Regions from separate parts of the Sinorhizobium sp. CCBAU 05631 genome, predicted to be linked through region 3. Evidence: predicted binding sites of a transcription regulator. Region 3 holds the regulator's gene; each other region holds the start of a gene.

Region 1 (5,325 bases), 150 kb from region 3:
GCCTTGCGCCCATTTTCCTGAGCCTCACGGTCGGTCTGAGCCGGCAGGAGCGCTTCCAGGTCGCGACCCGCGGCTCGCTGATCGCTTTTTTCATCCTCGCTGCCTTTGCCCTTTTCGGCGACGGCATTCTCGGCCTGCTCGGCATCTCGATCGGCGCTTTCCGCATCGCGGGCGGCCTGCTTCTCTTCTGGATTTCCTTCGAGATGATCTTCGAACGACGCCAGGAGCGAAAGGAAAAGACCGGAGAAACGGCGGTGACCAAGGACCACATCCACAATATCGCCGTCTTCCCCCTCGCCCTGCCGCTGATCGCCGGGCCGGGGGCGATTTCGGCAACGATCCTGCTCGGCAGTTCCTTTCCCTCGGTCCTCGAGCGCGTCCAACTCCTCGTCGTCATCGCCGCCTCGATGGCATCGCTCTTCCTGGCGCTGGTGATCGCCGACCGGATCGACCGTTTCCTCGGGGTTACCGGTCGGGCGATCCTCACCCGCCTCCTCGGCGTGATCCTGGCGGCGCTCGCCGTTCAGTTCGTCGTCGACGGCGTGCGTTCTGCTTTTCAAATCCCAGTTCAGAGCCTCGGCTGAAAACGCAACGGCCCGCAACTGCATGTGTCCTTAAATCGACTTCGATTTCAGGACAAAGACATGCAGCAATTCAAAGTGCTACAGCGACCTTTGCGCGTCTGAAAAGACGCGCGGCACTGTAGAGGCGGGCCGAATATGTTCCGAGCGATTGACGCTGACCGATCAGAACGGAATGTCGTCGTCGAGATCGCGGGAGAAATTGCCGCCGCCCTGGTTTGGTTGGCCGCCGGAGCGGCCGCCGCCCGGAGATTGCCGCGGCTGGTCGTAATCCTCGTAACCGCCGCCGCCGTAGTCGCTGCCGCCACTTCTGGCGCCGCCGCCTTCGCCGCGGCCGTCGAGCATCGTCAGCGTCGAGTTGAAGCCCTGCAGCACGACCTCGGTGGTGTAACGGTCATTGCCGTTCTGGTCCTGCCATTTGCGGGTCTGCAGCTGGCCTTCGATATAGAGCTTGGCGCCCTTCTTCACATATTGCTCGACGACCTTGCACAGGCCTTCGTTGAAGACGACCACATTGTGCCACTCCGTCTTTTCGCGCCGTTCCCCGCTGTTGCGGTCGCGCCAGGTCTCCGACGTGGCGATCCGGAGATTGGCGATCGGCCGGCCGTCCTGCGTGCGCCGGATTTCCGGGTCGGCCCCGACATTTCCGATCAAGATCACCTTGTTGACGCTACCAGCCATATCGCTTTTCCCGTGTTTTCACCGAACCGCCGGCCCGGCTTTCAAATGTCTCAAGAGGGCGCATCTTAGCGGTGAGCCGCCGCCGATACGCCCCGCATCCTACACAATCCACAGCTCATTTGGCAGGCCGCGGCTTATGTTTGTTCTTTTTTTGTTCTAATATTCCCTTATTATCCTGTCAACCGAATCGCAATTGAGCCGCCTCTTTGCCGATTGCGCCTCGACATGGGCGTTGTCGTCATTACATAGGAGGCTTTCAACCGACATGCAAAACTGGCTTCCGATGAGCGAACTCAAGACCCTCTCCATTCGCGGCGCGCGCGAGCATAACCTCAAGGGCATCGACCTTGACCTGCCGCGCAACAAGCTGATCGTGATGACCGGCCTTTCGGGCTCCGGAAAATCCTCGCTCGCCTTCGACACGATCTATGCCGAGGGCCAGCGCCGCTATGTCGAGAGCCTGTCGGCCTATGCACGGCAGTTCCTGGAGATGATGCAGAAGCCGGATGTCGACCAGATCGACGGACTGTCGCCGGCAATCTCGATCGAACAGAAGACGACATCCCGCAATCCGCGTTCGACGGTCGGCACGGTCACCGAGATCTATGACTATCTGCGCCTGCTCTTCGCACGCGTCGGCGTCCCCTATTCGCCAGCGACGGGCCTGCCGATCGAGAGCCAGACGGTCAGCCAGATGGTCGATCGCGTCCTGGAATTCGGCGAAGGCACGCGGCTCTACATCCTCGCGCCGCTCGTGCGCGGCCGCAAGGGCGAGTACAAGAAGGAACTCGCCGAGCTGATGAAGAAGGGCTTCCAGCGCGTCAAGGTCGATGGCCAGTTCTACGAAATCGCCGACGTGCCGGCACTCGACAAGAAATACAAGCATGACATTGACGTCGTCGTCGACCGCGTCGTCGTGCGTCCCGACCTCGGCACCCGACTTGCCGACAGCCTCGAAACCTGCCTGACGCTCGCAGACGGCCTGGCGATCGCCGAATTCGCCGACAGGCCGCTGCCGCCGGAAGAGACGGCCGCCGGCGGTTCGGCCAACAAGTCGCTCAACGAGACGCATGAGCGCGTGCTGTTCTCGGAAAAATTCGCCTGCCCGGTCTCCGGCTTCACCATTCCGGAGATCGAACCGCGGTTGTTCTCCTTCAACAATCCCTTCGGCGCCTGCACGACCTGTGACGGTCTCGGCAGCCAGCAGAAAATCGACGAGGCGCTGATCGTTCCCGAGCCGAATCGGACTTTGCGGGACGGCGCCATCGCCCCCTGGGCGAAATCGACCTCGCCCTATTACAATCAGACGCTCGAGGCGCTCGGCAAGGTCTTCGACTTCAAGCTCGGCAATCGCTGGAGCGAGCTCTCCGAGGAAGCGCAGCGGGCGATCCTGCACGGCACGGACGAAAAGATCACCTTCCACTATCAGGACGGTGCCCGCTCCTACAACACGACGAAGACCTTCGAAGGAATCGTGCCCAATCTCGAGCGGCGCTGGAAGGAGACCGACAGTGCCTGGGCGCGCGAGGAGATCGAGCGCTTCATGTCGGCGGCCCCCTGCCCCGCCTGCGCCGGCTACCGGCTGAAACCGGAGGCGTTGGCGGTCAAGATCGACAGGCTTCATATCGGCGAGCTCACCGAGATGTCGATCCGTGCTGCCCGCGACTGGTTCGAAACGCTTCCCGAGCGCCTCAGCACCAAGCAGAACGAGATCGCCGTGCGCATCCTCAAGGAGATTCGCGAGCGGCTGCGCTTCCTGAACGACGTCGGCCTCGAATATCTGAGCCTGTCGCGCAATTCCGGCACGCTGTCCGGCGGCGAGAGCCAGCGCATCCGGCTCGCCTCGCAGATCGGTTCGGGGCTGACCGGCGTGCTCTATGTCCTCGACGAGCCGTCGATCGGCCTGCACCAGCGCGACAATGCCCGGTTGCTCGAGACGCTCCGGCATCTGCGCGACATCGGCAACACCGTCATCGTCGTCGAGCATGACGAGGATGCCATCCTGACGGCGGATCATGTGGTCGACATCGGCCCCGCCGCCGGCATTCACGGCGGCGAGATCGTCGCCGAAGGTGCGCCCGCCGATATCATGGCCAATCCGAAGTCGCTGACCGGCAAATATCTCTCCGGCGAACTCTGCGTCGCGGTTCCCAGCGAACGCCGGAAGCCAAAAAAGAAGAAGGAAATCACGGTCGTAGGGGCGCGGGCTAACAATCTGAAGAATGTGACCGCGTCGATCCCGCTCGGCGTCTTCACCGCCGTCACGGGCGTTTCGGGGGGCGGCAAGTCCACTTTCCTCATCGAGACGCTCTACAAGGCGGCCGCCCGCCGCGTCATGGGCGCGCGCGAAAACCCCGCCGACCACGACCGGATCGATGGCTTCGAGCATATCGACAAGGTGATCGACATCGACCAATCGCCGATCGGCCGGACACCGCGCTCGAACCCGGCGACCTATACGGGCGCCTTCACGCCGATTCGCGACTGGTTCGCCGGCCTGCCGGAGGCAAAGGCGCGCGGCTATCAGCCCGGCCGCTTCTCCTTCAACGTCAAGGGCGGACGCTGCGAGGCCTGCCAAGGCGACGGCGTCATCAAGATCGAGATGCACTTCCTGCCGGATGTCTACGTCACCTGCGACGTCTGCCACGGCAAGCGCTACAACCGCGAAACGCTCGACGTGCATTTCAAGGGCAAGTCGATCGCCGACGTGCTCGACATGACGGTGGAAGAAGGCGTCGAATTCTTCGCGGCCGTACCGGCCGTGCGTGACAAGCTGGTGACGCTCAACCAGGTAGGGCTCGGCTATATCAAGATCGGCCAGCAGGCGAACACGCTGTCGGGCGGCGAAGCGCAGCGCGTCAAGCTTGCCAAGGAACTGTCGAAGCGCTCGACCGGGCGCACGCTCTACATCCTTGACGAGCCGACGACAGGCTTGCATTTCCATGATGTCGCCAAGCTTCTTGAAGTTCTGCATGAACTCGTCAACCAGGGCAATTCGGTTGTCGTGATCGAGCACAATCTCGAGGTCATCAAGACCGCCGATTGGGTGATCGATTTCGGCCCGGAGGGCGGCGACGGCGGCGGCGAGGTCATCGCCAAGGGAACGCCGGAAGACGTGGTGAAGGAACCACGCTCCTATACCGGCCAGTTCCTGAAGGAGCTTCTGGAACGCCGGCCGGTGAGGAAGGTCGTAGCGGCCGAGTGATCAACGACGCTTGCGCGGAGAAACGGGTGGCGGATGATCTTCGCATCCGCCAGGGCTTATGTGTCGGATGATCGGTCCAGAACGGACCGGCGAATGCGATGAGCAGCACGAGTGTTCTGGGTATCGAGGAGGAGATGATGGCAGAAACCGGGAAGATCCGCGTCGGCATCGGTGGCTGGAATTTCGAACCCTGGGAGACGAGCTTCTATCCGGCCGGTCTTCCGAAGAAGCGGCAGCTCGAATTCGCCGGCAAGGAGCTGCGGACAATCGAGGTCAACGGCACCTATTACAGCTCGCAGAAGCCGGAGACCTTCGCCAAATGGGCATCGGAGGTTCCGGACGGTTTCATCTTCTCGCTAAAGGCCAGCCGCTTCGTGACGAATCGCAAGGTGTTGGCGGAGGCCGGCGAATCGATGGAGCGGTTCCTGACGCAGGGTTTGACGGAGCTCGGCGACCGGCTCGGCCCCATACTGTGGCAGTTCGCGCCGACCAAGAAGTTCGATCCGGATGACTTCGAGGGCTTTCTGAAGCTGCTCCCGGAAAAGCAGGACGGCCTGAAGCTCCGCCACGTTGTGGAAGTCCGCCACCCCACTTTTCAGGTGCCGGAGTTCGTCGAGCTTCTGCACAAATACAAGACGGCGGCGGTTCTCGCCGAACACGAGGACTATCCGATGATCGCGGACGTCACCGCGGATTTCGTCTACGCGCGGCTGCAGAAAGGCAGCGACGACGTGAAAACCTGCTATCCCCCGGCGAGTCTCGATCTCTGGGCCGAAAGGCTCAAGACCTTTGCCGCCGGCGGCGAGCCGGACGGACTGGAGAAGAGCGCGCCGGATCGCAAGGCCGACAAGGCGGGGC
Region 2 (5,325 bases), 630 kb from region 3:
GCGCCAGTTCGGCGGCCTGCATGGCGATCTCGGCGTCGCGGATCTCGACCGCAGTAACCGCGCGGGCCGTTCCGAGATTGCGATAGCGCTCGACCTTTTCCCGGGCGCTGTCGCGCGTCAGCCGGGCCTGCTCGGCGGCAATCATCTGCTCGTCGCTGTCGAGCCGCGCGATCACCTGGCCCTCCTCGATCCTGTCGCCGGATTTTACCAGGATTTCCGTCAGATTACCCGTGGAAGCGGGCGTCACGGTCACCGAGCGGATTGCTTCGCCATTGCCAATGGCGTTCAGCCTATTGTTGACGATCGCGCTCTCAGCCGGCCTGACGACCACGAGCGCCGCGTCCGAGAAGCCGCGCCCACCTTCTCCGCGCCCGCCATTGCGGGGGCCGCCGGCTCCCTCGCCGCCCGCAGATCCGGAGAGCGCATCGATCAGCGGATGCGAAACACCAATCGCCCCCAGCGTTTCACCCGCTCCGGGGGCAAAGCGCACCCAGGCGGCTCCCCCGACGACGAGTACGAGGAGGCTGACCGCCAGTTGCTTCAAAAAGCCCATGCATGTCTCCGAATAAGATACGCGCTCCAGCGCGGCGCGTACCGGCGGAACGTTCCGAGTTGCCGCAAGTATCATTGTTTGCGCGCCTTCGGGCAATCTCGGAACGCCATCATTACGCATTTGTAATGAAAGCGGAATTTGTTGTCCGCATCATGGCGCCCCCGCATGCCGGCGCTCGTCGATCGCTGTTTACAGCCGCCGCGGCTCGGCTATTCTGCCTCATGAAACCGGACGTTGAAAAAGGGGGGAGAAAGCACATGTGCGATGCATGCGTGATCGAATCGGTAAAGCAGCAAATGTTGTCGCGGCGCAGCTTCTTCCGCGCCGCCGCTGTCGCATCGGCGGGCGCCGCGGCCGCCGGCATGGGGGTCGCGCCGCCGGCGCTTGCCGCCGGCCATACGAGCGTCACCGACCTCACCCATGAACTCCATGAGGAGTTTCCGACCTTCTTCGTCTCGCAGCAGTTCTTCCGCGAGCAGAAGTTCAACTTTGCCGAACATACGTTCAACCTGTTCGAGCTCCGGGTGAACGAACATACCGGCACCCATGTCGATGCGCCGCTGCATTTCTCCGCCGACGGCCTCTCGGTCGCGGAACTGCCGGTCGAAAAACTCCTCGTGCCGCTCTGCATCGTCGACATTCGCGAGAGGGCGGCAGCCGACCCGGACGCGCAGGTCACACCCGAGGACATCAAGGCGTGGATCGCCGCCAATGGCGACGTTCCGGAGAATGCCTGCGTCGCCATGCTTTCCGGTTGGGCGGCCCATCTCGGCACGGAGAAGTTCCGCAACGCCGACGCCGAGGGAAAGCTGCACTTCCCCGGCTTCCATGTCGACGCAGCCAAGTTTCTGCTCCAGGAAACGAAGGCTGCCGGCATTGCCGTCGACACGCTCTCGCTCGATCACGGCATATCTCCTGACTTCGCCACCCACCGCGCCTGGCTGCCGGAGGGTCGCTGGGGGCTGGAAGCCGCCGCCAATCTCGACAAGCTACCGGCCAAGGGCGCAACGCTCGTCCTCGGCGCGCCGAAGCACCGCGGCGGCACCGGCGGGCCGGCGCGCGTTTTCGCCCTCGTTTAGAACCGCGGAAGGAAGCATCATGAGCACCGTTGCGCCGCCGTCCGACCCGGAATCGAACCTGCGCGTCAAGGCGGTTTTCGACGACATCCGCGCCACGCGGAAATCGGACTTCATCAACAATATGTGGCTGTGGCTCGCCTTCGATCCGGACCTGCTGGAACGCACCTGGGCGGAGGTCAAGGCGGTGATGGCGACGCCCTCGGCGCTCGATCCGCTGGTCAAGGAGATGCTGTACATCGCAGTTTCCGTCAGCAATGGCTGCGGCTATTGCATCCACTCGCACACCGCCGCCGCCAAGGCAAAGGGGATGAGCGAAGCCGAGCATGCCGATCTGCTGCGCGTCATTTCGCTTGCCGCCAAGACCAACCAGCTGGCGACCGCGCTGCAGGTCCCGGTCGATCCGGCCTTCGACGCCACGGCCGAACGATAGCGACATCGAAACACCAGCGCTGAAAACGCCTGTCTTTCCACAGGCTTGCAGAAATCCGACGAGACTCCGGAATAAAAGAAGAACATCCTTTCTGGCCTTTCGGTCCCGAATCACTACATTGGGCCGCATGAGCAAAGGTTTCGACGACATCCCCTTCTTCGACGAGGAGCCGGCGCCGCGCAAACCCGCCCCTGCCGCCGGCGGCATCGCGGCGCGCGCCATGGCTGCCCGCGACAAGGCGCAACGGCCGGACTATCTCTCCGGTCTCAACTCGGAACAGCGCGAAGCCGTCGAAACGCTGGAGGGCCCGGTGCTCGTGCTTGCCGGCGCCGGCACCGGCAAGACGCGCGTGCTGACCACCCGCATCGCCCATATCCTGTCGACCGGCCGCGCCTATCCCTCGCAGATCCTCGCCGTGACCTTCACCAACAAGGCGGCGCGCGAGATGAAGGAGCGCATCGGCGTGCTCGTCGGCCATGCGGTCGAAGGCATGCCCTGGCTCGGCACCTTCCACTCGATCGGTGTCAAGCTCTTGCGCCGCCATGCCGAACTCGTGGGGCTGAGATCCGATTTCACCATCCTCGACACCGACGACGTCGTGCGGCTGATCAAGCAGCTTATCCAGGCCGAAGGGCTGGACGACAAGCGTTGGCCGGCCAAGCAATTCGCCGCCATGATCGACACCTGGAAGAACAAGGGCCTCGATCCGGCGCATATCCCCGAGGGCGACGCCCGCGCCTTCGCGAACGGTAGGGGCCGCGAGCTCTACGCCGCCTACCAGAACCGCCTGGTGACGCTAAACGCCTGCGACTTCGGCGACCTGCTGCTGCACCCGATCCGCATGTTCCGCGCCAATCCGGACGTGCTCAAGGATTATCACGACAAGTTTCGCTACATCCTTGTCGACGAGTATCAGGATACCAACACGGCGCAATATATGTGGCTGCGGCTCTTGGCGCAGCGGCCGCAGAGCGGCAAGGCCGTCGTGAGAGAAACGCCTGCGGGCGAAGCCCGAGCCAGCCAAGGCTGGCCGGACGACGTTTCGTCCGCCCCCGCGGAGCGCAGCCGCGCAGGCGGCGACAGCGTGAGCGCAAACAAACAGCAGCAGATAAACATCTGCTGCGTCGGCGACGACGACCAGTCGATATACGGCTGGCGCGGCGCCGAGGTCGACAATATCCTCCGTTTTGAGAAGGACTTCCCGGGCGCCAAGGTCATCAAGCTCGAGCGCAACTACCGCTCGACCGAGCATATCCTCGGCACCGCCGCGCATCTGATCGCCCACAATGAGGGCCGGCTCGGCAAGACACTCTTCACCGAACGCAGCCACCCGGACGACGAGAAGGTGCATGTGCACGCCGCCTGGGATTCCGAAGAGGAAGCCCGCGCCGTCGGCGAGGAGATCGAACAGCTCCAGCGCCAGAAGCACAATCTGAACGACATTGCGATCCTGGTGCGCGCCTCCTTCCAGATGCGCGAGTTCGAAGACCGCTTCGTCACCCTCGGCCTCAATTATCGCGTCATCGGCGGCCCGCGCTTCTACGAGCGGCTCGAAATCCGCGACGCCATGGCATATTTCCGCCTCGTCTGCCAGCCGGCCGACGATCTCGCCTTCGAGCGCATCGTCAACACGCCGAAACGAGGCCTCGGCGACACCACCGTTCGAACCCTGCACGACTATGCCCGCGCCCGCGACATTCCGATGCTCGCCGCCGCAACCGAGATCATCGAGACCGACGAGTTGAAGCCGAAGGCGCGCAAGGCGCTGTTCGACGTCGTCACCGATTTCCGCCGCTGGCAGACCTTGCTCGAAACGACGCCGCACACGGAGCTTGCCGAACAGATCTTGGATGAGAGTGGCTATACGGCGATGTGGCAGGCGGACAAGTCGGCCGAAGCGCCGGGGCGGCTTGAAAACCTCAAGGAACTCATCCGCTCGATGGAGGCCTTCGAATCGATGCGCGGCTTCCTGGAGCATGTCGCGCTCGTCATGGATGCCGAGCAGAACGAGGACATGGATGCCGTGTCGATCATGACGCTGCACTCGGCCAAGGGCCTGGAATTCGACACCGTCTTCCTGCCGGGCTGGGAGGAAGGTCTCTTTCCGCATCAGCGGGCACTCGACGAGGGCGGCCGCGCCGGGCTCGAAGAGGAACGCCGCCTCGCCTATGTCGGGATCACCCGCGCCAAGCGCCGCTGTCACATCTGGTTCGTCTCGAACCGCCGCATTCACGGCCTCTGGCAGTCGACGATGCCGTCGCGCTTCCTCGACGAACTGCCGGTCGACCATGTCGAGGTCGCCGAGCAGGACGTCTCCTATGGCGGCTACAATCGCGGCGGCTATGGCCAATCCCGCTTCGACAAGGCCGATCCCTTCGAGAACAGCTACCAGACGCCCGGCTGGAAGCGCGCCCAGCAGCACCGCTCGGACGCCACCCGCGACAATTGGGGCAGCCGCTCCGGCCATGCCGTCGAACGCATCGGCTACGGCGAGTCAGGTCCCCGCACCCGCACCATCGAGGGCGAGCTCGTCGCCAAGTCGACGACTGCGGAACCGTCCCGCTTCAGCGTCGGCGACCGCGTCTTCCATCTGAAATTCGGCAACGGCAACATTGCCGCGGTCGAAGGCAACAAGCTGACGATCGATTTCGACCGCGCCGGACAGAAGCGCGTGCTGGATGGATTCGTGGAAAGAGTGTGACGCGCCCCCTCAGATCACCATCCGATACATCACGAAGCCCGACTTCTCCGCCACCTTGTCGTAGAGCCGCATCGCCTTGAGGTTGGTCTCGTGGGTCAGCCAGTAGACCCGCGAGGTGCCGGCGCGTCGCGCTGCTTCGAAGACCCCGTTGATCAGCGCCTCGCCGACCCCTCTGCCGCGGGCTGCCTCGTTGATGAAGAGGTCCTGGAGATAGCAGTTCGGCTGGATTGCCGTGGTGGTGCGGTGAAAGATGAAGTGGGTGAGCCCGACCAACCGGCCCTTGTTCTCGGCAACCAGGGCATGCATCGGTTCATAGGCATCGAAGAAGCGCGACCAGGTCATATGGGTGATGTCGGGAGCGAGTGCGGCTTCGCCCGAACGTCCGTAAAAGGCGTTGTAGCCCTCCCAGAGCAGCAGCCACTGGTCGTAGTCGCCCCGGACGACCGGGCGGATGGAAAGGTTTTCACTCATCGTCGAACCCACCGGAAAGGCCGTTGCGGGGGCGCCAGCATAACCCTTGATTTCGGCAAGGTCTATCTGGCAGCCGCATGCCGTCGATCAC
Region 3 (5,325 bases):
AACTGCCTGCGCCTTCTCTAGCGCCTCTTTCAGGCTCTTCGTCTTCAGTGACTGCTTGATGTGGACGCGCTTGTCGAGGTGGGCAACCTCGGTCGGGACGCGGCGATAATAGCGATAGATACCGCTTGCGGGGTGCTTCACCACATATCGCGATAAGTCGACGGACCTCATTGCTGCCGGTGTCTCCGCTGCCCTGTAGTCCAAAATGTAGCCAAAATGTACCCAAAATTGCAAGCAGGCAGCGAGCCATTCGGGCCTTTATGCGTTTACATGATCGTGTAAGCCATTGAAAACACTGCAAGAAAAAAGCCCCGCACCGTGAGGTGCAGGGCTTTGAAACTGGCTCCCCGGGCCGGATTCGAACCGGCGACCTATCGATTAACAGTCGAGTGCTCTACCGCTGAGCTACCAGGGATCATCTGCGCCGCAGAAGTGAGGCTGCTAATACAAATGCTTTTCCGATTTGCCAAGCGATTTTTCAAAAAAAATCTTGGGCCGCGGTTGTCACCCTGTGGAGAAGGCACCAACTGTTGGGGAGTTGGATTAAAGAGGCATAATGGCGAACGGCGGCAAGAAGAGATATTTCGGCATCGATCCGCAAACACGTCAAATCGTGCTCGGCAACTGGCGAATTCGGCTGCCCGACTCGCCGGCCCTGCGCATCTTGATCGGGTCGCTGCTCGTCGTCTGTGGCCTGCTCGGTTTTCTGCCGGTTCTCGGTTTCTGGATGGTCCCGCTCGGCCTGCTCGTATTGTCGCATGACATCCCTGCAGTGCGCCGCGCCCGCCGGAAGCTCGCCGTCTGGTGGGCGCGTCGGCGCGGCACTGAGAACTCCGGGAAGTAGGCCGGGCACAGGCCTGCAGTTCCTCCCACTGGGAGGACGGCCGGAAGGTTGCTTTCACCCGTCGCTCCCTGTCACAGTGGCAAGACTGCAACTACCGCATACTATGTACGGTAGAGATAGCGCCGCCAAGCACGCCGCTCTTGAACTTTTCCCCCAGACACAGTTTTGTTACAAAACTGTCACAATCCGGGGTTCAGAAAATGTTCGACGACAGGATCGAACTTTCCGACTGGCGTGAATGCGCTGCCGGACATCAGCGCAGCATTTTCGAGAATCGTCTCCATCCGAGTGTTCTCATCAAGGTTCTGAAGCTGGGATCCAGAGAAGCAAGCGGCACACGCCAGTCAAAGAGGGCGTTTGCATTCCTCAACCAATTCAAACGTTTCGGGGCCTATCGAACGTTTCGGCGTGAAGTCGACGAATTCCTTGAGCAGGCGAGAAAGTTCTCCCTCGCGGACGCCATCGAACTGCCGATACCGAAGATATTCGGCTTCGCCCAGACCGAGTACGGCCTGGGGCTCGTGGTGGAAAAAATAACCAGACGCGATGGGAAGCTCGCGCCCACCCTCGCTCAGTTGGCGTTTTCGGGGCAGCTCACCGCCAGGCATCTCACGATGATCGACGAAATCTTCGAACGGTTTCGCCGCCTGCACATCGTCATGATGGATGTAAATCCCGGCAATTTCGTCGTTACCGATCGCCGCGGTTACGATGAACTCATCTGCGTCGATGGGACGGGAGAGAAGAGTTTCTTACGCATTTTCGCTCTCTGTCGCCGTGCGAACGACATCAAGCTCAGACGGATGCGTTCGAAGCTGCTGACGAAGCTGGCGAGAATATTGGAGCATCCAGCCGCGATAGACGGAGAACAATCTGTCCACGCCGCACTGATGCGGCATTCAAAGCCGACCGGCCGCTATCTGCGCTTGTCAACTGCCTCGCCGCATCCGGCGCTCTTGGCGGCGGTCTTGTCGAGCGTACCGGTCTAATCGCCTCAACAGCTAAAGCTCCGGGGCAGGTTCGCGCCAAGCTTATATGGCTCGGCAGGCGAAAAATGCCTCGATTCAACTTTGGGTCGCCGATCGACGGGCTATAAACATCGACCTGAGCTGTGGGAAAACCCTGGAGCAGATTGCTACCAGCCAAGGGCGTGGCACCGGATCGAGCACCTGATCTCGTGACGTAGAATCGGCAATTAGATGTGTAATGGAGGCCTCGCCCGGAATTGAACCGGGGTACAAGGATTTGCAGTCCTCTGCGTCACCACTCCGCCACGAGGCCTCTCGTGCTCGTAAAATCGAGCGATGGCGGGCGTTTAAAACGAATCCATGTGGAGCGCAAGAGGGAGACGTTCAAAAAAGACGCCCACAAACAGCTTTGAACAGGCCGGAATACGAGAGCGCTTCTTGCCGGTGGCATGGCGGACGCCGAGACCAATAAACGCCGGCCGCAGTAAGCGAGATCACGGAAGGCAAAGAGAACAGTTCTGTCGTCGCGACCGCGCGAAACGACCGCACACAGGATCGGCACAGGAACCCAAATCGGCCTAGTGATAGCGCCGGATCAGACCGACGAGTTTGCCCTGAATTTTCACGCGGTCGGGTCCGAAGATGCGCGTTTCGTAAGCCGGATTCGCCGCTTCCAGTGCGATCGATGCGCCCTTGCGGCGGAATCGCTTCAAGGTTGCCTCCTCGTCGTCGATCAGGGCGACGACGATGTCGCCCGGGCTGGCGGTGCTGGCGTTGCGGATGATCACCGTGTCGCCATCGAGAATGCCCGCCTCGATCATCGAATCGCCCTTGATTTCGAGGGCGTAGTGCTCGCCGCTGCCGATCATCTCGACCGGCACGGAAATCTCGTGCGTATTGTTCTGAATGGCCGAAATCGGCACGCCGGCGGCGATCCGGCCCATGACCGGCACTGTCATGGACGCGCTCTCGACCGGCGGCGTTGGCGCCGGCTTCGGTGCCGGGGGCTTGCCGAGGCTGCCCTCGATGACGCTCGGCGAGAAGCCGCGCCGCGGCTGGGCTGGGCTCGAATAGGCTTCCGGCAGCTTGATGACCTCGAGCGCTCGGGCCCGATTGGGTAGCCGGCGAATGAAACCGCGTTCTTCCAGCGCAGTGATCAGCCGGTGGATGCCCGATTTCGACGCAAGATCGAGCGCATCTTTCATCTCGTCGAAGGAGGGCGGGACCCCGGATTCCTTCATCCGTTCATGAATGAACAGAAGCAATTCCTGTTGCTTGCGGGTCAGCATGCGCGTCACTCCAGATTCGCGAAACAAATCAAGAACAGAAACTATCCGTTCCATATGTGTTCCGCAAGCACTTAATATTCCGTGAACTCATGCGTCGAGGCGCGTCCGCTATCAGGGCGGCACGGACGGTTTGTGGGTATCGATGGTGGTGAAGACTTGCGTGCGGCAAGCGTCACACAAAGGCGAGCGTTTGCTCACCTTTGACGACGCTGTGCATCGTCTTGACAAGCCGTCCTAGTAGGCGAGGCGCAGCCCGCCGGGGCTAAGAACGTCGAAGTCGGGTTCAGGGTAGGGGCCGTACCACTGGGTGTAGGTCGTGTTGCCCGTAGCGCCTGTCGTGGCGCATCCTGAAAGTGTGAGAAGAGCGATTAAGGCGGCGGCGATCAGAGATTTGAGAGGCATGGTAGTCCCCACTTGCGGGAGTTGCCGATATGCAATGATGCCAGGTGCTAAGTCTCTCTCAAATCAGGCTCTTTGGCAAGCGAGGGGCAAGGCGGGAAGACGGCACATCGGGTGGAAAACACCGCTCCCTCTGACTTCGGGTCGCTCGCTTCTTAACGGAATTCGCGTTCGCAATGGGTCTGCTGCGAATACAGTCTGAAGTGGTGGTCGTCCGAGGGTGACGAGCCACGTCGGATCGGCCCGCTACAGAGATGTCGCTGATGTCTTAGCGATGTTCTGTTACCTATGTCTCCGGGTCGGACAAAGGTCGTTTGGTGGAGTCGAAGGGAGTCGAACCCTCGACCTCCGCAGTGCGATTGCGGCGCTCTCCCAACTGAGCTACGACCCCAGCCGTTCATCTATATAGGCGGATTTGAGCGCCCGCGCCAGTCCCTCCCGGCGTCTCGCGTGGGGAGGATCGGGGCCGTCGTGGATGTCACTCGAGGAGAATTTGCTTGAGCGTCGCGGCGTCCTCGATGAAGGCGGCGGGATCGTCATTGGCGACGAATTCCAGCATTGCAAAGCGTCGCCCGGTCCAGCGCGATGCGGGGAGGGCCGTGAGGACGCTTCGCCAATAGTCGGATGCCGATGCCAGGGGAAAACGGTTGCGATTTCGATCCCAGGCGAAGACGTGGACATGAGATACATGCTGACCGATGCGGGCGACCTCTGCGAGCGCCTCGCCGAGCTCCAGCCCGGGCCGCGGCTGCCAATAGAGATAAACATTGTCGTGGGCGATCGCGTCGATCAGGCGGCTTGCCGAGTCGGTCGTGTCCGTCAGCGATTGCGGGTGATATTCCAGCGAGACGGTCACGCGGTGGCGCGCGGCTTCGGCGCCCATGTCGCGGATCGCCTTTGCGGCATCACGTCTTTCGCCTGCGCTGTAGTCCTTTGAATCGCGCCGGCGGGTGCCTGGCCAGATGCGGATATTCGAGGCACCGAGTGCAATCGCGCTCTCGAGCGCACGCCTGAATTCGATGAGGTCGTCAGTCGGTGGCGCGACATAGGATCCGTAGGATGTCGTCAGTTCGGCCCTTGCGCTGAGGAGCCCGACGATCCGGGCGTTGGACGTGTCGCCCGGAGCAATATGAGCGTCGCCTGCCCATTCGATCGCCGCAAGACCGGCGCTCCGGGCTAAGCCGACGATTTTTTCCGGAGGCAAGCTCCTGAAGGTGACGGTGCAGAGCCCCGGTTCGAAATCGCTCATGCCATGCGCTCCAGGTCGTGCTTGCGGACTTCGAACAGCAGCTGCCGGCCTTCCAGAAAGCGCTCGATTTCGTCGACGGCCATTTCGCCGAGTCGCGTCCTCTCAAGTCCGATGGCGCCGGCAATGTGCGGCGTTAGGAAGACGTTCGGCAAATCATAGAAAGGCGACGTTCCTTCCGGCACCTCGGGATCCGTCACGTCGATGACGGCATTGATTGCGCCCGTCTTCAGCCGGTCTATCAGTGCGGCCTCGTCCACGAGCGCACCCCGCGCCGTATTGATCAGTGTCGCACCGTTCTTCATCAGGGACAGCCGCCGCCCGTCGATCATGTGCTGGGTCTCGGGCAGAGAAGGCGCATGCAGCGAGACTATATCCGAATGCGCCATCAGCGTCTCGAGATCGGCTTTTTCGACACCGATAGCCGAAGCGCTTTCTTCCCCGACCACGGGATCGTAGAGCAGCACCCGATAATCGAAGGGGCGAAGCAGGTCGATCACCCGCCTTCCGATCCGCGAGGCGCCAACGATGCCGATGGTGCGGCGGTAGTTTCCAATAGCCTGCCCCTGCAGCAGCTGG
Region 4 (5,325 bases), on a different replicon from region 3:
ATTTTTCGAAATCTCCCGAGCGAATGACGGTTCCGCGTTGGGCATGAAAGTTCCGCCGCATCAAGTCCGGCCATAGCGGCGTCTCATCCGGTGCGACGAAATAGGCTGACCGGAATGCCTCGTTGGTTTAGCGCAGCCTGTCGAACTCGTCATAGGCGGCGACGAGAACCGGAGAGGTCTCGAAGAGTTCAAAGAGTCGACTGGTATCCTTCGCCATATGTCGACGTTAGACGGTCTTCGTTAAAGGAAGCAATAAGCCAGCGGTGCGAATGCAAGCGCTTGGCGAATGGCCGCCGCTCCGTCGTGGCCGATATTCCTCTCCGGCAACGGTCCCAAAGGGCAAACCAGCACTTGCACAGAGATTCGGGGCCGCTACCTGCAGTGACTCGTCATCGTCCCAATCAGGCATACACTGAACGTTTCCGGCACACGCTCGGGCGCCACGGATGTGCGAATCCGCCCCCGTCGAGAGGAGATGAACCATGGTGCCATCTCGCGACCGGTGCAGCACTTTCGGCCCCACAGAGGTGGATCTGCTGCACAGCATTTTCGAACAGATCCTGGAGGAAAAGGGTGTGGAGAGCAGCGGCGAGAGAGCGAATGAAATCGCCGCACGGTTGATTCGCATTTATCAGTCCGGCGTGCGCGACGTCGCAATGCTGAAAAAACTGTCCGTGCGTCCGCGGGAGTGATCCCACGACGCGAGGTCGGGCCGCCTGCCATCAGTGCAACGTCTTGTTTCCTGGGAAGGGAACGGGAGTGGCTTCGGCCATTTTCGCGGCCATTCGCATCGCGATCACATAGTCTTCGGTGAGCTCCATCAGCGCGAGCGCGATCTCCTGCCACGTCCAGCCGGCGCTTTCGGCCAGACTCGTGAAAATCTGAAAATCCTCTTCCAGCGCGCGCTCGCACTCGACCCGGCGGTCCGGGGGCTGGGGCTGGGTGATCGTGTCGGTGACCTTAGGCATCGTTCCTCCTAGTGAAGAGGGAAACTCGCAGACGAGGAGACCGGTTCCATCGCGCCGTTCCGAAAAGCATCTGGCTGCGGGAGGCTCGATCGAGACGAAGAAAGCGACCGCGCGCAGCGTTACTCCTGAAGGGCGTGGAGACGGTCATGGTTCCGCACAATCAGTGGAAGCGCGACGTTGAGGCTCGGCAAGGTGAGTTCGCGTCCTTTCCCTATGATCGAGCGACCGTCGAGCGATTTCGCCAAGCGTTCCCACGGTCCCGGTGGAACGACGAACGCAAGAGCTGGTTCGTGCCGGGAACGACGGCCGCCGGTCGTATCGAGCGGTGGCTGGCACGGGAAGCAGAGCGCGCCGACATCCATGGTGACGCCAAAGGCCGCGACGCCTATGATTTCGAGCCCATCGTCAGCCCATATCTAGAGGTCCGCGACGACCTGCGCATCCGAACGCCCTATTCCAGATCGGTGATCGAATTGCTGCGCGGAATTCCCTGGGCGCATTGGGACGAGGATGGGCGGGTCTGGCGCGTACCCTTCCGGTCCTACGAGGAACTGCAGCGACACTGGCCAGGGATCGAGGAGGCCGCTCGAAGAAGCGAACCGGAGGAAAGAAAGCGCCGCCGAGATGCGGAAAGAGGTTCCGAGGCAGATAGAGCGGCGAGAGCGCGGGTCGCGGAAAGGCGTCGCCGCCGCTATCCCCTCCCCGCTGACGATCCGCCGCCCTTGGACCGCCCGGTTACGACCGTTCAGTATGGGAGCGTCGTCTTTGTGGATCTCTCCGGCGAAGTCGCCGAGCCGGCGTCGCTGGCGCAATACTATCCGCAAGCGGATCACACCGTTGACCACGTTTGGGGGAGATGGCGCCCACCGACCCTTGCCGAACTCGTCGCGACATGGCCGGCCCGCCGAGAGCCCGGGCCCCAGGCGCTTTCCAGGGGATGATGGCAGCAAACACTCACCAAGTTGAGGATCGCCCGCAGAAACGCACGCTCCATGGCGCGACGCCAGCAGGCGCGGAAGCCGGCGGGCATCTCCGAACATCGAACGCGCGCCGAATAGCAAAGCGGCCGATCCGTTCGGGCCGAAATTGACCATCCAGACCGCTGGCGGCTTTGCGGTATGTCGAACTGCGGCTATGTTCCTTTTCCGTTCACGCGCGATTCGCGGCAATTTCCGCCGCCTTCACAGGACGCGCCTGTTCAATCGGAGGCGGGACGAGGTCGGATGAGCGTGGCATATCTGGAAAAACTGAACGAGCGCCAGCGCAGTGCCGTCTCACACGGTGTCGGACCGGATGCCCATATCGGTGGTCCGCTTCTCATCATCGCCGGCGCCGGCTCAGGCAAGACAAACACGCTAGCCAACCGGGTGGCGCATCTCATCGTCAACGGTGCGGACCCCCGACGTATCCTGCTGATGACCTTCTCGCGCCGGGCGGCCGCCGAGTTGGGCCGAAGAGTCGAACGCATCTGCGGCCAGGTTCTCGGCGGCAAGGCCGGCACGATCTCGGACGCGCTTGCCTGGGCGGGAACCTTTCACGGCATCGGCGCGCGGCTTCTGCGCGACCATGCCGGGGAAATCGGTATCGATCCGGATTTCACCATTCACGACCGGGAAGACAGCGCCGATCTCATGAACATCGTGCGGCACGAACTTGGTTTATCGAAAACCGAGAACCGTTTCCCCACCAAGGCGACATGTCTTGCCATCTATTCGCGCACCGTCAATGCGGAACAGCCGCTCGACGAGGTCCTGCACGACAATTTTCCCTGGTGTTCTGCCTGGGAAAAGCAACTGCGCGAACTTTTCGGCGCCTATGTCGAAGCCAAGCAGGCGCAGAACGTCCTCGATTACGACGACCTGCTGCTCTACTGGGCGCAGATGATGGGCGACGCCGCCCTCGCCGAGGACGTCGGCGGCCGGTTCGACCACGTGCTTGTCGACGAATATCAGGATACCAACCGGCTGCAGGCTTCGATCCTCCTTGCGTTGAAGCCGAATGGTCGGGGCCTCACCGTGGTGGGCGACGACGCCCAGTCGATCTACTCGTTCCGCGCCGCGACGGTGCGCAACATTCTGGATTTTCCGGCAAGCTTCACGCCGGCGGCGGAGATCATCACGCTCGATCGGAACTATCGCTCGACACAGCCGATCCTCGCTGCCGCAAACGGCGTCATCGAACTGGCCCGCGAACGCTTCACCAAGAACCTCTGGACCGAGCGGCAATCGGCCGAGCGGCCGCGGCTCGTGACCGTGCGCGACGAGGCGGATCAGGCCAACTACGTCGTCGAACAGGTCTTGGAGAACCGCGAAGGCGGAATGCTGCTGAAGCAGCAGGTCGTGCTCTTCCGCACCTCGCACCACAGCGGCGCCCTCGAGGTTGAACTGACCCGCCGCAACATTCCCTTCGTGAAGTTCGGCGGGCTCAAATTCCTGGACAGCGCGCATGTGAAGGACATGCTGGCGGCGTTGCGCTTTGCGCAGAATCCGCGCGACCGGGTCGCGGGTTTTCGGCTGATGCAATTGCTTCCCGGCGTCGGTCCGCAGACGGCCGGGCGCGTCCTCGAGGCGATCGCCGCCGATCCGGAACCGCTGGCGGCGCTTGCGGAGATCCCTGCCCCGCCGCGCTCCGGCGATGCCTGGTTGCTCTTCGCTGACATGCTGCAGACCCTGCGCTCCACCCGGACCGGCTGGCCAGGAGAAATCAGCACGGCCCGCGCCTGGTACGAACCGCATCTGGAGCGTATCCATGAAGACGCCGAGGTCCGCAGGGCCGACCTCCTGCAGCTCGAGCAGATCGCCAGCGGCTATCCGTCGCGCGAGCGCTTTCTGACCGAGCTCACCCTCGATCCGCCGGACGCCACCAGCGACCATGCGGGCGTGCCGCTGCTCGACGAGGACTATCTCATCCTCTCGACCATCCACTCGGCCAAGGGGCAGGAATGGAAATCGGTTTTCGTGCTGAATTGCGTCGACGGCTGCATTCCGTCCGATCTCGGTGTCGGCAGCACGGCGGAGGTCGAGGAGGAGCGCCGTCTGCTTTACGTCGCCATGACGCGCGCCAAGGACAGCCTGCATCTGATCACCCCGCAGCGCTTTTTTACGCACGGTCAGCATGCCCAGGGCGACCGGCATGTCTACGCCTCGCGCAGCCGCTTCCTACCTGCAACGCTTCTGCAATTCTTCGAGTGCTCGGCCTGGCCCGTTGCCAAGCCGGCTGCGGCTGGCCAGCGTGATGCGCAGCAATTGCGCATCGATGTCCGGGCCCGCATGCGCGGTATGTGGCGTTAATGCATGTCGCCCAAAGTGTGCAGCGTGAATACGTTTGAACGCGCCTTAGGAAAATGATCGTTGCCGGCTCGCTGGAGCCGAACGCGCCAATTGACGGACGAGCATTGTCGGCGCAGTGATCGAGCGGTCGTCTTTAGCCATGCCGTTCAGAACCTGGAGCAGATCGTAGCCGGCCGGCCAGCGGCCGAAGCCGCTCGCGATGTTGATGTGGCCGGCATGGCCGAGATCGACGAGGCGGCCGCCCCATTCTTCACACAAAATCCGTAAGCGGTCGAAGCGCATATAGGGATCGTTAAGACTGCCGACGACGAGACTTGGAAAGCTAAGCCGCTGTCGCGGCATGCCCCCGAAGGCGATCGCCCCCGGATGCAGTCGCTCCGTCTCCTCGAGATCACAGGGGCCGACCAGAAGCGCGCTTCGGATTCGCTCGACAATCGGGCGTCCGGCCAAGGCCGCGACCAACAGGCAGCCCAGACTGTGGGCGACGATGTCGACCGACGGATGCCTGTCGATTTCTGTCTCCAGAGCACTTCGCCAAGCCGCAAGCGCCGGTCGGTTCCAGTCGCCCTGCTCGACGAGCGTGGCCCCTGGTTGATCGATGAGCCAGTGGCGCTGCCAGTGCCCTCGCCCGATCCGAACAAACCCGGAACGATCAGCGTCTTCACCATACGTTCGCTCCCCGGAACACCGGTTGCTGCAAATGAATAGGTTCATGCGGAGATTGTGCCCGGCAGCAAGAGCGAAGGTAAGGAATGAAGGTCCATTCTCTACAAAATTACTGGAAAAAATGCCGGACACGCGAAGCGCGCCGACCGACCGGCATCGCCTCATCCTGCAGCGAGCAAATCAGCAATAGCGCCGGTGGAGCGAAAGCCAGCCGTCGCCGCCGATCCGGACCTCGATGTCGGCGTAGTGCTCCAAAGTCAGATGCGGCGTTCCCTCCGCTGCCGCGTGAGCACCGGTGATCACGGCCACCTCGGCGCCGGCGGAACTGCCCGCGAGTATCCCAGCCGGAGCATCTTCGAAGACCAAGCAGTCCTCGCCGCGAACACCGAGCCGGCTGGCGG

What was found. The regulator LexA, encoded in region 3, represses DNA repair genes until DNA is damaged. The targets are predictions, from matches to a motif close to TGTTCNNNNTGTGTTCNG.
Region 1: a site for LexA is predicted at 1,404-1,421, ahead of uvrA (excinuclease ABC subunit UvrA). Genes of this name have one in related genera too.
Region 2: a site for LexA is predicted at 2,130-2,147, ahead of SS05631_RS10405 (UvrD-helicase domain-containing protein). Genes of this name have one in related genera too.
Region 4: a site for LexA is predicted at 2,104-2,121, ahead of SS05631_RS23285 (ATP-dependent helicase). Genes of this name have one in related genera too.

What each region holds. Positions count from the first base shown of each region.
Region 1 covers NZ_CP023063.1:1,618,648-1,623,972, reverse strand. Annotated here, with positions in the region: gene SS05631_RS08065 (MarC family protein) at 1-584, shown strand, start outside; gene SS05631_RS08060 (single-stranded DNA-binding protein) at 747-1,262, opposite strand; gene uvrA (excinuclease ABC subunit UvrA) at 1,546-4,467, shown strand; gene SS05631_RS08050 (DUF72 domain-containing protein) at 4,605-5,325, shown strand, end outside.
Region 2 covers NZ_CP023063.1:2,102,954-2,108,278, forward strand. Annotated here, with positions in the region: gene SS05631_RS10390 (efflux RND transporter periplasmic adaptor subunit) at 1-553, opposite strand, end outside; gene SS05631_RS10395 (cyclase family protein) at 811-1,632, shown strand; gene SS05631_RS10400 (carboxymuconolactone decarboxylase family protein) at 1,652-2,062, shown strand; gene SS05631_RS10405 (UvrD-helicase domain-containing protein) at 2,190-4,763, shown strand; gene SS05631_RS10410 (GNAT family N-acetyltransferase) at 4,773-5,234, opposite strand; gene SS05631_RS10415 (phosphoribosyltransferase family protein) at 5,322-5,325, opposite strand, start outside.
Region 3 covers NZ_CP023063.1:1,472,932-1,478,256, forward strand. Annotated here, with positions in the region: gene SS05631_RS07370 (DUF6538 domain-containing protein) at 1-171, opposite strand, end outside; tRNA gene SS05631_RS07375 (tRNA-Asn) at 341-415, opposite strand; gene SS05631_RS07380 (hypothetical protein) at 557-844, shown strand; gene SS05631_RS07385 (YrbL family protein) at 1,045-1,833, shown strand; tRNA gene SS05631_RS07390 (tRNA-Cys) at 2,052-2,125, opposite strand; gene lexA (transcriptional repressor LexA) at 2,391-3,101, opposite strand; gene SS05631_RS31345 (hypothetical protein) at 3,336-3,503, opposite strand; tRNA gene SS05631_RS07405 (tRNA-Ala) at 3,816-3,891, opposite strand; gene SS05631_RS07410 (sugar phosphate isomerase/epimerase) at 3,979-4,749, opposite strand; gene SS05631_RS07415 (hydroxyacid dehydrogenase) at 4,746-5,325, opposite strand, start outside.
Region 4 covers NZ_CP023064.1:785,732-791,056, forward strand. Annotated here, with positions in the region: partial or broken gene SS05631_RS23265 (GGDEF domain-containing protein) at 1-217, opposite strand, end outside; gene SS05631_RS23270 (hypothetical protein) at 483-692, shown strand; gene SS05631_RS23275 (hypothetical protein) at 723-968, opposite strand; gene SS05631_RS23280 (hypothetical protein) at 1,115-1,909, shown strand; gene SS05631_RS23285 (ATP-dependent helicase) at 2,192-4,258, shown strand; gene SS05631_RS23290 (alpha/beta hydrolase) at 4,304-5,056, opposite strand; gene SS05631_RS23295 (HAD family hydrolase) at 5,105-5,325, opposite strand, start outside.